DNA from 4 places in the Streptomyces sp. Root1310 genome. Region 3 is predicted to be linked to each of the others. Evidence: riboswitches for the same ligand, from Rfam matches in the RefSeq annotation. Region 3 holds a riboswitch; each other region holds the start of a gene.

What was found. A riboswitch is a leader RNA that binds a small molecule or an ion and turns the genes downstream of it on or off. The one in region 3 is predicted to bind cyclic di-AMP.
Positions count from the first base shown of each region.
Region 1: linked by a shared signal. The riboswitch ahead of ASD48_RS07455 (transglycosylase family protein) and the one ahead of ASD48_RS33830 (M23 family metallopeptidase) in region 3 are both predicted to bind cyclic di-AMP.
Region 2: linked by a shared signal. The riboswitch ahead of ASD48_RS38305 (M23 family metallopeptidase) and the one ahead of ASD48_RS33830 (M23 family metallopeptidase) in region 3 are both predicted to bind cyclic di-AMP.
Region 4: linked by a shared signal. The riboswitch ahead of ASD48_RS18865 (transglycosylase SLT domain-containing protein) and the one ahead of ASD48_RS33830 (M23 family metallopeptidase) in region 3 are both predicted to bind cyclic di-AMP.

Region 1 is NZ_LMEQ01000001.1:1,731,558-1,733,749, reverse strand. Features, by position in the region: gene ASD48_RS07460 (transglycosylase family protein) at 1-866, shown strand, start outside; cyclic di-AMP (ydaO/yuaA leader) riboswitch at 1,071-1,257, shown strand; gene ASD48_RS07455 (transglycosylase family protein) at 1,261-1,977, shown strand.
Region 2 is NZ_LMEQ01000033.1:459,689-461,880, reverse strand. Features, by position in the region: gene ASD48_RS38305 (M23 family metallopeptidase) at 237-1,259, opposite strand; cyclic di-AMP (ydaO/yuaA leader) riboswitch at 1,267-1,435, opposite strand; tRNA gene ASD48_RS38300 (tRNA-Met) at 1,829-1,902, opposite strand; gene ASD48_RS38295 (dihydrofolate reductase family protein) at 1,974-2,192, opposite strand, start outside.
Region 3 is NZ_LMEQ01000032.1:128,392-130,583, forward strand. Features, by position in the region: gene ASD48_RS33825 (pitrilysin family protein) at 1-823, shown strand, start outside; cyclic di-AMP (ydaO/yuaA leader) riboswitch at 1,043-1,211, shown strand; gene ASD48_RS33830 (M23 family metallopeptidase) at 1,226-1,969, shown strand; gene ASD48_RS33835 (GntR family transcriptional regulator) at 2,158-2,192, shown strand, end outside.
Region 4 is NZ_LMEQ01000012.1:165,120-167,311, forward strand. Features, by position in the region: gene ASD48_RS18860 (HAD family hydrolase) at 1-411, shown strand, start outside; gene ASD48_RS18865 (transglycosylase SLT domain-containing protein) at 596-1,069, opposite strand; cyclic di-AMP (ydaO/yuaA leader) riboswitch at 1,073-1,299, opposite strand; gene ASD48_RS18870 (polyprenyl synthetase family protein) at 1,943-2,192, shown strand, end outside.

The DNA of each region.
Region 1 (2,192 bases), on a different contig from region 3:
AGGTGGCGCAGTGCGAGACCGGCGGCTCGTGGAGCGCCGACGAGGGCGGTGGCGAGTACGGCGGCCTGAACCTCACCCAGAAGGACTGGGAGGCGAACGGCGGCCTCGACTACGCGACCAGCCCCGACCTGGCCAGTCGCAGCCAGCAGATCGCCGTCGCGCAGAAGGTGCTCGCGGCCGAGGGGATCGGCGCGTGGGGCACCTGCGGGCTGACCTCCGGGCTCACCCAGGAGAACGGCGCGCTGAACGTGGACACCGGCGTGGCGGACGACTCGTCCGACTCATCCGGGTCCTCCGGATTGTCCGACCTGTCCAGGGGGTTGTCCGGATCCTCGGGCTCGTCGTCCGACGAGGACTCCTCGTCCGACTCGTCCGACTCGTCCGCTGATTCCTCCGGTTCGCCTTCGGCGTCCGCTTCCTCCCCTTCGTCCTCTTCCTCCGCCGCAGCGGAGGACTCCGGGACGTCCGGCGGTTCCGGCGGCCGGAGCGACGGCTCGACGGGCGACAGCTCGCCCACGGCGACCCCGGGTGCGGACGACTCGGACAAATACGTCCAGGACGAAGGTTCTTGGAGCCTCGTCGACACGGGCTCCCTCGGCTCGGGCAAGCACCGCGGCGCCACCGCGGACGAGGCCGCGACCAAGAGCGCGACCGACACCGGCGCGGACGGCACCACCACCGCCTCCGCCGGCCGGCACGCCGCGGCCACCTATGTCGTCCAGGAGGGCGACTCCCTCGCGTCCATCGCCGACTCCCTTGGTATCGACGGCGGATGGCGCGCCCTCTACGCCGAGAACCAGGACCTCATCGGCGTCGACCCGAGCAACATCGCCGCCGGTCAGACCCTCGACACAGGGGTGGAATAGGGCGCAAAGCCCAAGAAAAACAGCGGGAGTTCACGTCACGCTTCGCGCCGAATGTCCGGTTTGGTGAAAGTGTGGGATGAGTCTCAGAAGCCCTGATCGTCTTTGAAATTCCGCCGATCGCGTGTCTACGGTCGAGGCCGCTCGGCAACCCGAGCCCCGGCCGTCGCAACGCCGAATCCTGCCAGCGGCGAACCGGGAACAGTCGTCGCGCAAGCGCCGTAGGCAGGAGCGGGGGACCCAAGGTAAGTGCCGCGCCGGTCGGTTGACCGGAACGGCTCGGGGTGAAGCCACACCTCCCACGGAGCAGCGCTCCGAAGGGCGAGGAAGTGGCCGGGCAACTCACACGGCCCGAACCCGACAGCTCACCTCGCAGGCGTCGGTGAGGGGATCCACCATGCTGTTTTCCGGTAAGGGCAAGCACCGCCGTCCGTCCAAGGCCACCCGCGTCGCCACGCTCGCCGGCGTCACCGGCGTCGCCATCGCCGCCCCGCTGATGGCGGCCGGCAACGCCTCCGCCGCCACCGCCTCCGAGTGGGACGCGGTCGCCCAGTGCGAGGCCGGCGGCAACTGGTCCATCAACACCGGCAACGGTTACTACGGCGGTCTCCAGTTCTCGGCGTCCACCTGGGCCGCGTACGGCGGCACCGCCTACGCCTCCACCGCCGACCAGGCCTCCAAGTCCCAGCAGATAGCGATCGGCGAGAAGGTCCTCGCGGGTCAGGGCAAGGGTGCCTGGCCGGTCTGCGGCACCGGCCTGTCCGGCGCCGCCTACAACGGCTCGAGCGCCGACTCCTCGGGCTCCGGCTCGTCCAGCTCCTCCGGCTCCTCCGGTTCGTCGAACAGCGGCAGCACCAGCAGCCGCTCGACCGACGAGCAGAGCTCCTCCCGCTCCACCGACCGCCCGGCCGCCTCCAAGACGGTCACCACCCCGACCGGCAAGAAGGTCAAGAAGGGTGACGGCGAGTACAAGGTCGTCAAGGGCGACACCCTCAGCTCCATCGCCGAGAAGCACAAGGTCAAGGGCGGCTGGGCGAAGCTGTTCGAGCTGAACAAGGACATCGTCACCGACGCCGACCTGATCTACCCGGGCCAGCAGCTCCACCTGAAGTGACATCGCGGGCTGAAGTGACACTGCGGCCTGCCGTGACACCGCGCCTGCCGTGACACCGTGCCTGTGTGACGCGGCATCCGAAGTGACACCTGGCCCCCAGAGAAGCCACAGCGCCCTCATATCCGAGGTCGGCACACTGAAGACCTCGTGAGGGTCTCCCCCCGTCCCCACGGGCTCCCCGCTCCGGTGCGTGTTCCCCCGTACGCACCGGAGCG
Region 2 (2,192 bases), on a different contig from region 3:
TACGACCGGGCACCTACGACCGGCACCCATGGACGGCAGAGACCGGCACCTATGGCGCCACAAGACCGGCAGCCCTGACGCGGAGGGCGCCAGGGCTGTTGTTCGGATCAGGGTGGCTCGGGGTGGCTCGGGGTGGATCAGGATCTATCAGGGTGACCGGACGAACCGGCTCGGGGAAGCCGAGCGAAAGACTCAGGGTTCCTGGAGGGACGGCTCAGGGGCTCCGCAGGGACGGCTCAGGGGTTGAGGCCCTTGCCGCGCAGCCAGGCCGCCGGGTCGATGCCGTCGGCGCTGCCGCCGGGGTGGACCTCGAGGTGGAGGTGGGCCCCGGTGACGTTCCCGGTCGCGCCCACCCGGCCGATCACATCGCCGGTGGCGACCTTCTGGCCGACGCTGACGCTGATCGACGACTGGTGGCAGAACCACAGCTCGGTGCCGTCGTCCAGGGTCAGGATGGTGCGGTAGCCGTAGGAACCGGCCCAGCCGGCCTCGGTGATGGTGCCGCTGTGGACGGCCTTGATGAGCGTGCCCGTCGGCGCAGCGAAGTCGAGACCCGTGTGGTAGCCGGAGGACCAGAGCGAACCGGCCTGACCGAACGTCGAGGTGATGGTGTACGAGGAGGTCGGCAGCGTGTACTGCTTGGCCAGCTCGGCGAGGCGCGCGGCCTCGGCCTTGGCGGCGGCTTCCTCGGCGGCCTTCTTCTTCGCGGCGGCGGCCTTGGCCTCCGCCTCCTTCTCGGCCTTGGCGGCGGCGTCGGCCTCGGCCTTGGCCGCTGCGGCGAGGGCCTTGACCTCGACCTGGGACTGCTGCGACTCGGCCTGCGCCATGATCCGGCTGCGCAGTGCCTCGCCGGCGTCGGCGGCGCTCTCCTCGGTGTCCACGGCGGCCTCGGAGCCGAAGCTGGCGAGGGCCGGGGCGGCTTCCGGGGCGGGCTCGTCGTCGGTGATGAGCGAGCCCACGTTGGGCAGGTCCGGCATCGAGATGGAGACCGGGGCCTTGCCGGTGTTGGCGCTGGCCATCCCACCCGCGCTGACGGCGGCTATGACGCCGACGCCGAGAACGGTGGAGCTGCGGGCGAATCCGCCGCCGCGCTGCTTGGCGACGCGGTGCTTGCCGCGTACCGGGCGAGTGGACTCCGCGGTGGGGTTCCACTCCTCCCAAGGTCCCTCGTCGGTGCGGTAGTCGCCGTAGCCGAAGGTCTCGGTGGACCGCTGGCCGGGGACGTACGGGGCCTCGGGGGCAGGCGGGTTGGACGCCACGCGGGCGCACTCCTTTCCTTCCGTCGCCTACCGGGTTAGCTGACGGGTTCGGAGCGGGAAGGTCTCCTACGCGCGTATACCGGTCGTGGACTCTGCGAGTTCACGACGGCTTCCGCGTGATTCACCCCATGGTGGTGGTTCCCCGGTTCCCTTGCGGGATTCGGCACATGCCGCACGGAGCCGACTCTGGTGCCGGCTGGGACGACCGCGCTGCGTTATCGAACGTTAATAGACCCGGGGGTGGGTTTCCAAGCTGTTCCTCTTGATCAACAACATTTCCGGCCTGGACTTTTGGGCTACCAGCGGTGAAAAACGGGCGAGTTGGCCGCGCCTCGCCATGCCCCGGAAACGCTTCGTCAGTCACACGGGTTTTGATGGTGACCCAGTTGTTATGCGCAGGGCGGTCGACCGGTCACCAAGAGTGAGGAAGGGGTCAGAGCCGTCGGAGTCGTCGGAGCTGTCAGAGCTGCCGGACCAGTCGGACCAGTCGGAGGGGGCGAAGTAGTCGGAGTGGTCGACGAAACGCCGAAGGCCGGAACCCTTTCGGATTCCGGCCTTCGGTCAATCAGTAGCGGGGACAGGATTTGAACCTGCGACCTCTGGGTTATGAGCCCAGCGAGCTACCGAGCTGCTCCACCCCGCGGCGATGAATACAACTGTACGCCATCGGCGGGGCAGAAAGCACATCGGTTGATTCGCGGGGCCCCGGTGACCTCAGAGGAGGTGGCGGTTCGGCTCCTTCGCCCGCTCCTCGTACTCCGGGAACACGAGGACGTCGACGCCCCGGGCCGTCAGCAGGCCGGTTCCGTCCGCCTCCGTGACGAAGGTGTCCGGCTCGCGCCAGGCCGTGACCACCCTGCGCACCCCGGCGTCGAGGATGAGGCGGGCGCAGGGGGCCGGGCGGGAGGAGCGGCGCGCGCACGGTTCGAGACT
Region 3 (2,192 bases):
GAAGATCGACTCCGCCGCCGTACGCGCCTTCCACGAGAAGCACGTGCGTCCCGCCACGGCCACCGCCGTGGTCGTCGGCGACCTCACCGGTGTCGACCTGGAGGCGCTCCTCGGCGACACCCTGGGCGCCTGGACGGGCTCCTCGGCCCAGCCGCGGCCCGTGCCGCCGGTGACCGCCGACGACGCCGGCCGGGTCGTCATCGTGGACCGTCCCGGCGCCGTCCAGACGCAGCTGCTGATCGGCCGGATCGGCGCCGACCGGCACGACCGTGTGTGGCCCGCTCAGGTGCTCGGCACGTACTGCCTCGGTGGCACCCTCACCTCCCGCCTGGACCGCGTCCTGCGCGAGGAGAAGGGCTACACCTACGGTGTCCGCGCGTTCGGGCAGGTCCTGCGGTCCGCCCCGGACGGCTCGGGCGCCGCGATGCTCGCCATCAGCGGCTCCGTCGACACCCCGAACACCGGTCCCGCTCTGGACGACCTGTGGAAGGTGCTGCGCACCCTCGCCGCCGAGGGGCTGACCGACGCCGAGCGTGACGTCGCCGTGCAGAACCTGGTCGGTGTGGCGCCGCTGAAGTTCGAGACCGCGGCGGCCGTCGCCGGAACGCTGGCGGACCAGGTCGAGCAGCACCTGCCCGACGACTTCCAGGCCACGCTGTACCAGCAGCTCGCCGCGACCGGCACGGTGGAGGCCACCGCGGCGGCCGTGAACGCCTTCCCGGTGGACCGCCTGGTGACCGTCCTCGTCGGTGACGCGGCCCAGATCAAGGAGCCGGTCGAGGCCCTCGGCATCGGCGAAGTGAAGGTCGTGCCCGCGGAGTAGGCAAAGGCCGTGTCCGCGGAGTAGGCGGCGGCACGCGCGTGTGGGGGCCCTGGTCGACCGAGCGTCACCAGGGCCTCCGTATGTCCGAATTGATGCGGAGGTTGCCCGTCTGCCCTGTGGGATGCGCTACAAAAACCGGGATCCGTTTGAGGATTGAAACCCGCGCCGCTTAGCTTCATCCGGACTGTTCGTCAGGCAGTGCGCCGCAGCCGCGGCACCGGACAGTCATCGCCGAGTCCCCGTACGGCGCGAGCCAGGGGAGCCGGGGACCCACTTGTGAAGTCCCTGGGGTGAATCGGACGCCCGCGCGTGAACGCGAGGGGGTCCGTAGGAGACCTTCCTGCTCCGAACCCGTCAGCTAACCCGGTAGGCGAGAGGGAAGGAAAGGACACACCCGACTTCATGGCGTTCACCTGCGCGCCCGGCAAGCATCGTCGTCCCGGCCGGATGCAGCGGACCACCGCTCGCGCGGCGGGCGTCGCGGCGCTCACCACCACCGGCGTGATGGCCACCGTCGCCGCCTCCCCGGCCCTCGCCGCCGAGCCCAGCCCCGAGCAGACCGGGCTGATCCCCGTCGTCACCGCCTCCGAGGCCGTCGCGGAGCAGGTCGACGACCAGGTCGCCGTGCAGAAGCACGCGGCCTTCGAGGAGGCCGCCCGGCAGGCCGCCGCCAAGAAGGCCGTGGAGGAGCGCGAGGCACGCGTGCGTGCGGCCCGCGAGGCCGAGCGCAAGCGCCTCAACACCTTCGTCTCGCCGATCACCGGCTCCTACGTGTCGACCAGCTACCAGGCCAGCAGCTCCCTGTGGTCCTCCGGCAGCCACACCGGCATCGACTTCCACGCGGCGAGCGGCACCACCGTGCACGCGGTCGGCATGGGCACCGTCGTCGAGGCCGGCTGGGGCGGGGCGTACGGCAACCAGATCGTCATCAAGATGAACGACGGGACGTACACCCAGTACGGTCACCTGTCGTCCATCGAGGTGTCGGTGGGCCAGCAGGTCACCCCGGGCCAGCGGATCGCCCTGTCCGGCGCCACCGGCAACGTCACCGGCGCGCATCTGCACTTCGAGGCCCGCACCACCGCGGAGTACGGCTCGGACATCGACCCGGTCGCCTACCTCCGCAACCACGGCGTGAACGTCTGACGACCCACGGCGACAGATCGTCTTGCCCCGGCCCTCCCGGCCGGGGCTTTCGCCGTTTTCGAGGCACTGCTGTCCAAAAAATATCCCTGGATTCCGGCCCGCCATCGGAAATCCCCGCTCATTGCAATAGAGTCACGGAACACACGTCAATCGTCGACGTTTCACGGGGATTAAGGCGGAGGTCCGTCATGCGTATTCCGGCGCACTCGGTGTGCACGGCCAT
Region 4 (2,192 bases), on a different contig from region 3:
ACGCTGCCCGCCCTGCGTGTCGGCCGGCGCGACGACCTGTGGTGCGAGCCGATCAGCAAGGTGCTGCTGCGCCATCCCACGCTGTCCGACGACGAGTTGGCGTCGACGGCCCGCTCGGTGGTCGGCTCGCTGGCCACGGTCACCATGTCGGGGCCGGGCACGGTCGAACTCCAGCCCTGCGGGATCACCAAGGCGACGGGGCTGGCCCTGGCCGCCGAACGCCTGGGGCTGCGGCCCGAGGACACCGTCGCCTTCGGGGACATGCCCAACGACATCCCGATGTTCGACTGGGCGGCCCGGGGGGTCGCCATGGCCAACGCCCATCCCGAGCTCAAGGCGGTGGCCGACGAGGTGACGACATCGAACGAGGACGACGGCGTGGCCGTCGTCCTCGAACAAATGTTTCCGTAACCGGCTACCGGCTACCGGCTACCGGCTACCGGCTACGGGCTACGGGCGACCTCTACCGGCCACCGGTCGCCTGCCAACGCCTGTCGGCTGGCGACTACCGGCTGGCGGCTACTGGCTACCGGGCCGGCGGCCGCCGAGCCCCGGGCCCCGGCGGCCGCCAGCCGGTGACCGGCCGGCGGGACGGTCAGTACGCGCCGAACACGTTGTCGATCGAGCCGTAACGCGCGGCCGCGTAGTTGCAGGCGGCGGTGATGTTCGCGACCGGGTCGTACGAGTCCCACGACGTGCCGTTGACGTGGTAGGCGCGGAAGGTCGGGTCGATGACCTGCAGCAGCCCCTTGGACGGGATGCCCGCGGCCGCGTTGGAGTCCCAGAGGTTGATGGCGTAGGGGTTGCCGGAGGACTCGCGGATGACGTTGCGGTAGATGCCGTTGTACGTCCCCGGGATGCCGTGCTGCCCCATGACCTGGAGGGAGGCGCGGATCCAGCCGTCGAGGTTGTTGGCGTAGCCGAGGCTGGTGGCCGTGGAGACGGCCGGGGTCGCCGCGGAGGCGGTGGTCGCCCCGAGGACGGGGAGAGCGAGCACGGCCGCGCCGGTGGCGGCGACGGCGATCGTGCGGATGAAACGGTTGCGGCGCGGCTGAGCGGCAGCGGGCATGTCGAATTTCCTCTCCGGCGCCTGCGAGGTGAGCTGTCGGGTTCGGGCGGGAGCTGCCCGGTCGCGTCCTGACGGTCGCGGCTTTACCCCAAGCCGTACGGCCTGCCCGAAACGTCTTGTGTGTCCAAGACATCCGGAAATCCGTTTCGGCGACTTACCTGGTTCCCCCGCTCCTGCCGAGCGTTATCGATGGGTGTGCGGGCGGCGGCAGGATTCGGCGTTCCGCCCGACAGGCCGGGAACGTATGCGAGAGCACATGTCCGAAACAAGTACCGGATTCACAGATCACCCCTATTGACCTTGGTCTGTGGCCTATGGGGTGCTTGATCCTTTGTGGGTGCAAAGCTTCAACTTGCTTGAGGGGTGCGGAGAATCGGTGAAGGGGGGACCTGAGCCGGATCTTCGTGGGGAGTGAGCCAACTCACCAGCTTGCACAAGAGTGGCGAATCGGGCATTAGTCCCAACTCATCGTTAAAGCACCGGCGATGAGTGGTGGAGGGGGCGGAGGGGGATCGCCTCCCCTCGCGCCCGACGCGTCGCGGGGGAAGGGTGAGGAGAATGCGTGATCGTCGTCACGTGGGGAGAGGGGCGCGCGGGACCGTCGGCCCGACGGGAGACCCGGTCCGGGACATGAATCCCGGGTTCCCGGTAACTCTCTCCATGTCCGCTCATATGAGCTGATCAAAAACATATCGGGCGTGATCCGATACCGCCTGGCCTGCGGGGGCCTCCCGGGCGAGTCCATTCGAGCCCGCGGGACGTGGGGGCTATCGGTGATCGAAACGTGACCGGATACGCTGACTTGAGTGATGGCAGAGACCTATCGACAAACCGCGTAATCGCCAGTAGACACCAGCAGACAGGAGACCCCTCGTGACCGTCGTCGGGCCGTTCGGGCTGAGCGTGCGGGACCAGGCTCTGGAAGCCGATGTCCAGGCCGGATTGGCGGCTGTCGAGGAAGGCTTGCTCGAGGCCACCAAGAGCGCGGTCCCGTTCATCACGGAGGCCGCCCAGCACCTCGTACGCGCGGGCGGGAAGCGGTTCCGGCCGCTGCTCGTGGTGCTCGCGTCGCAGTTCGGGGACCCGTACGCGCCGGGTGTGGTGCCCTCGGCCGTCGTGGTGG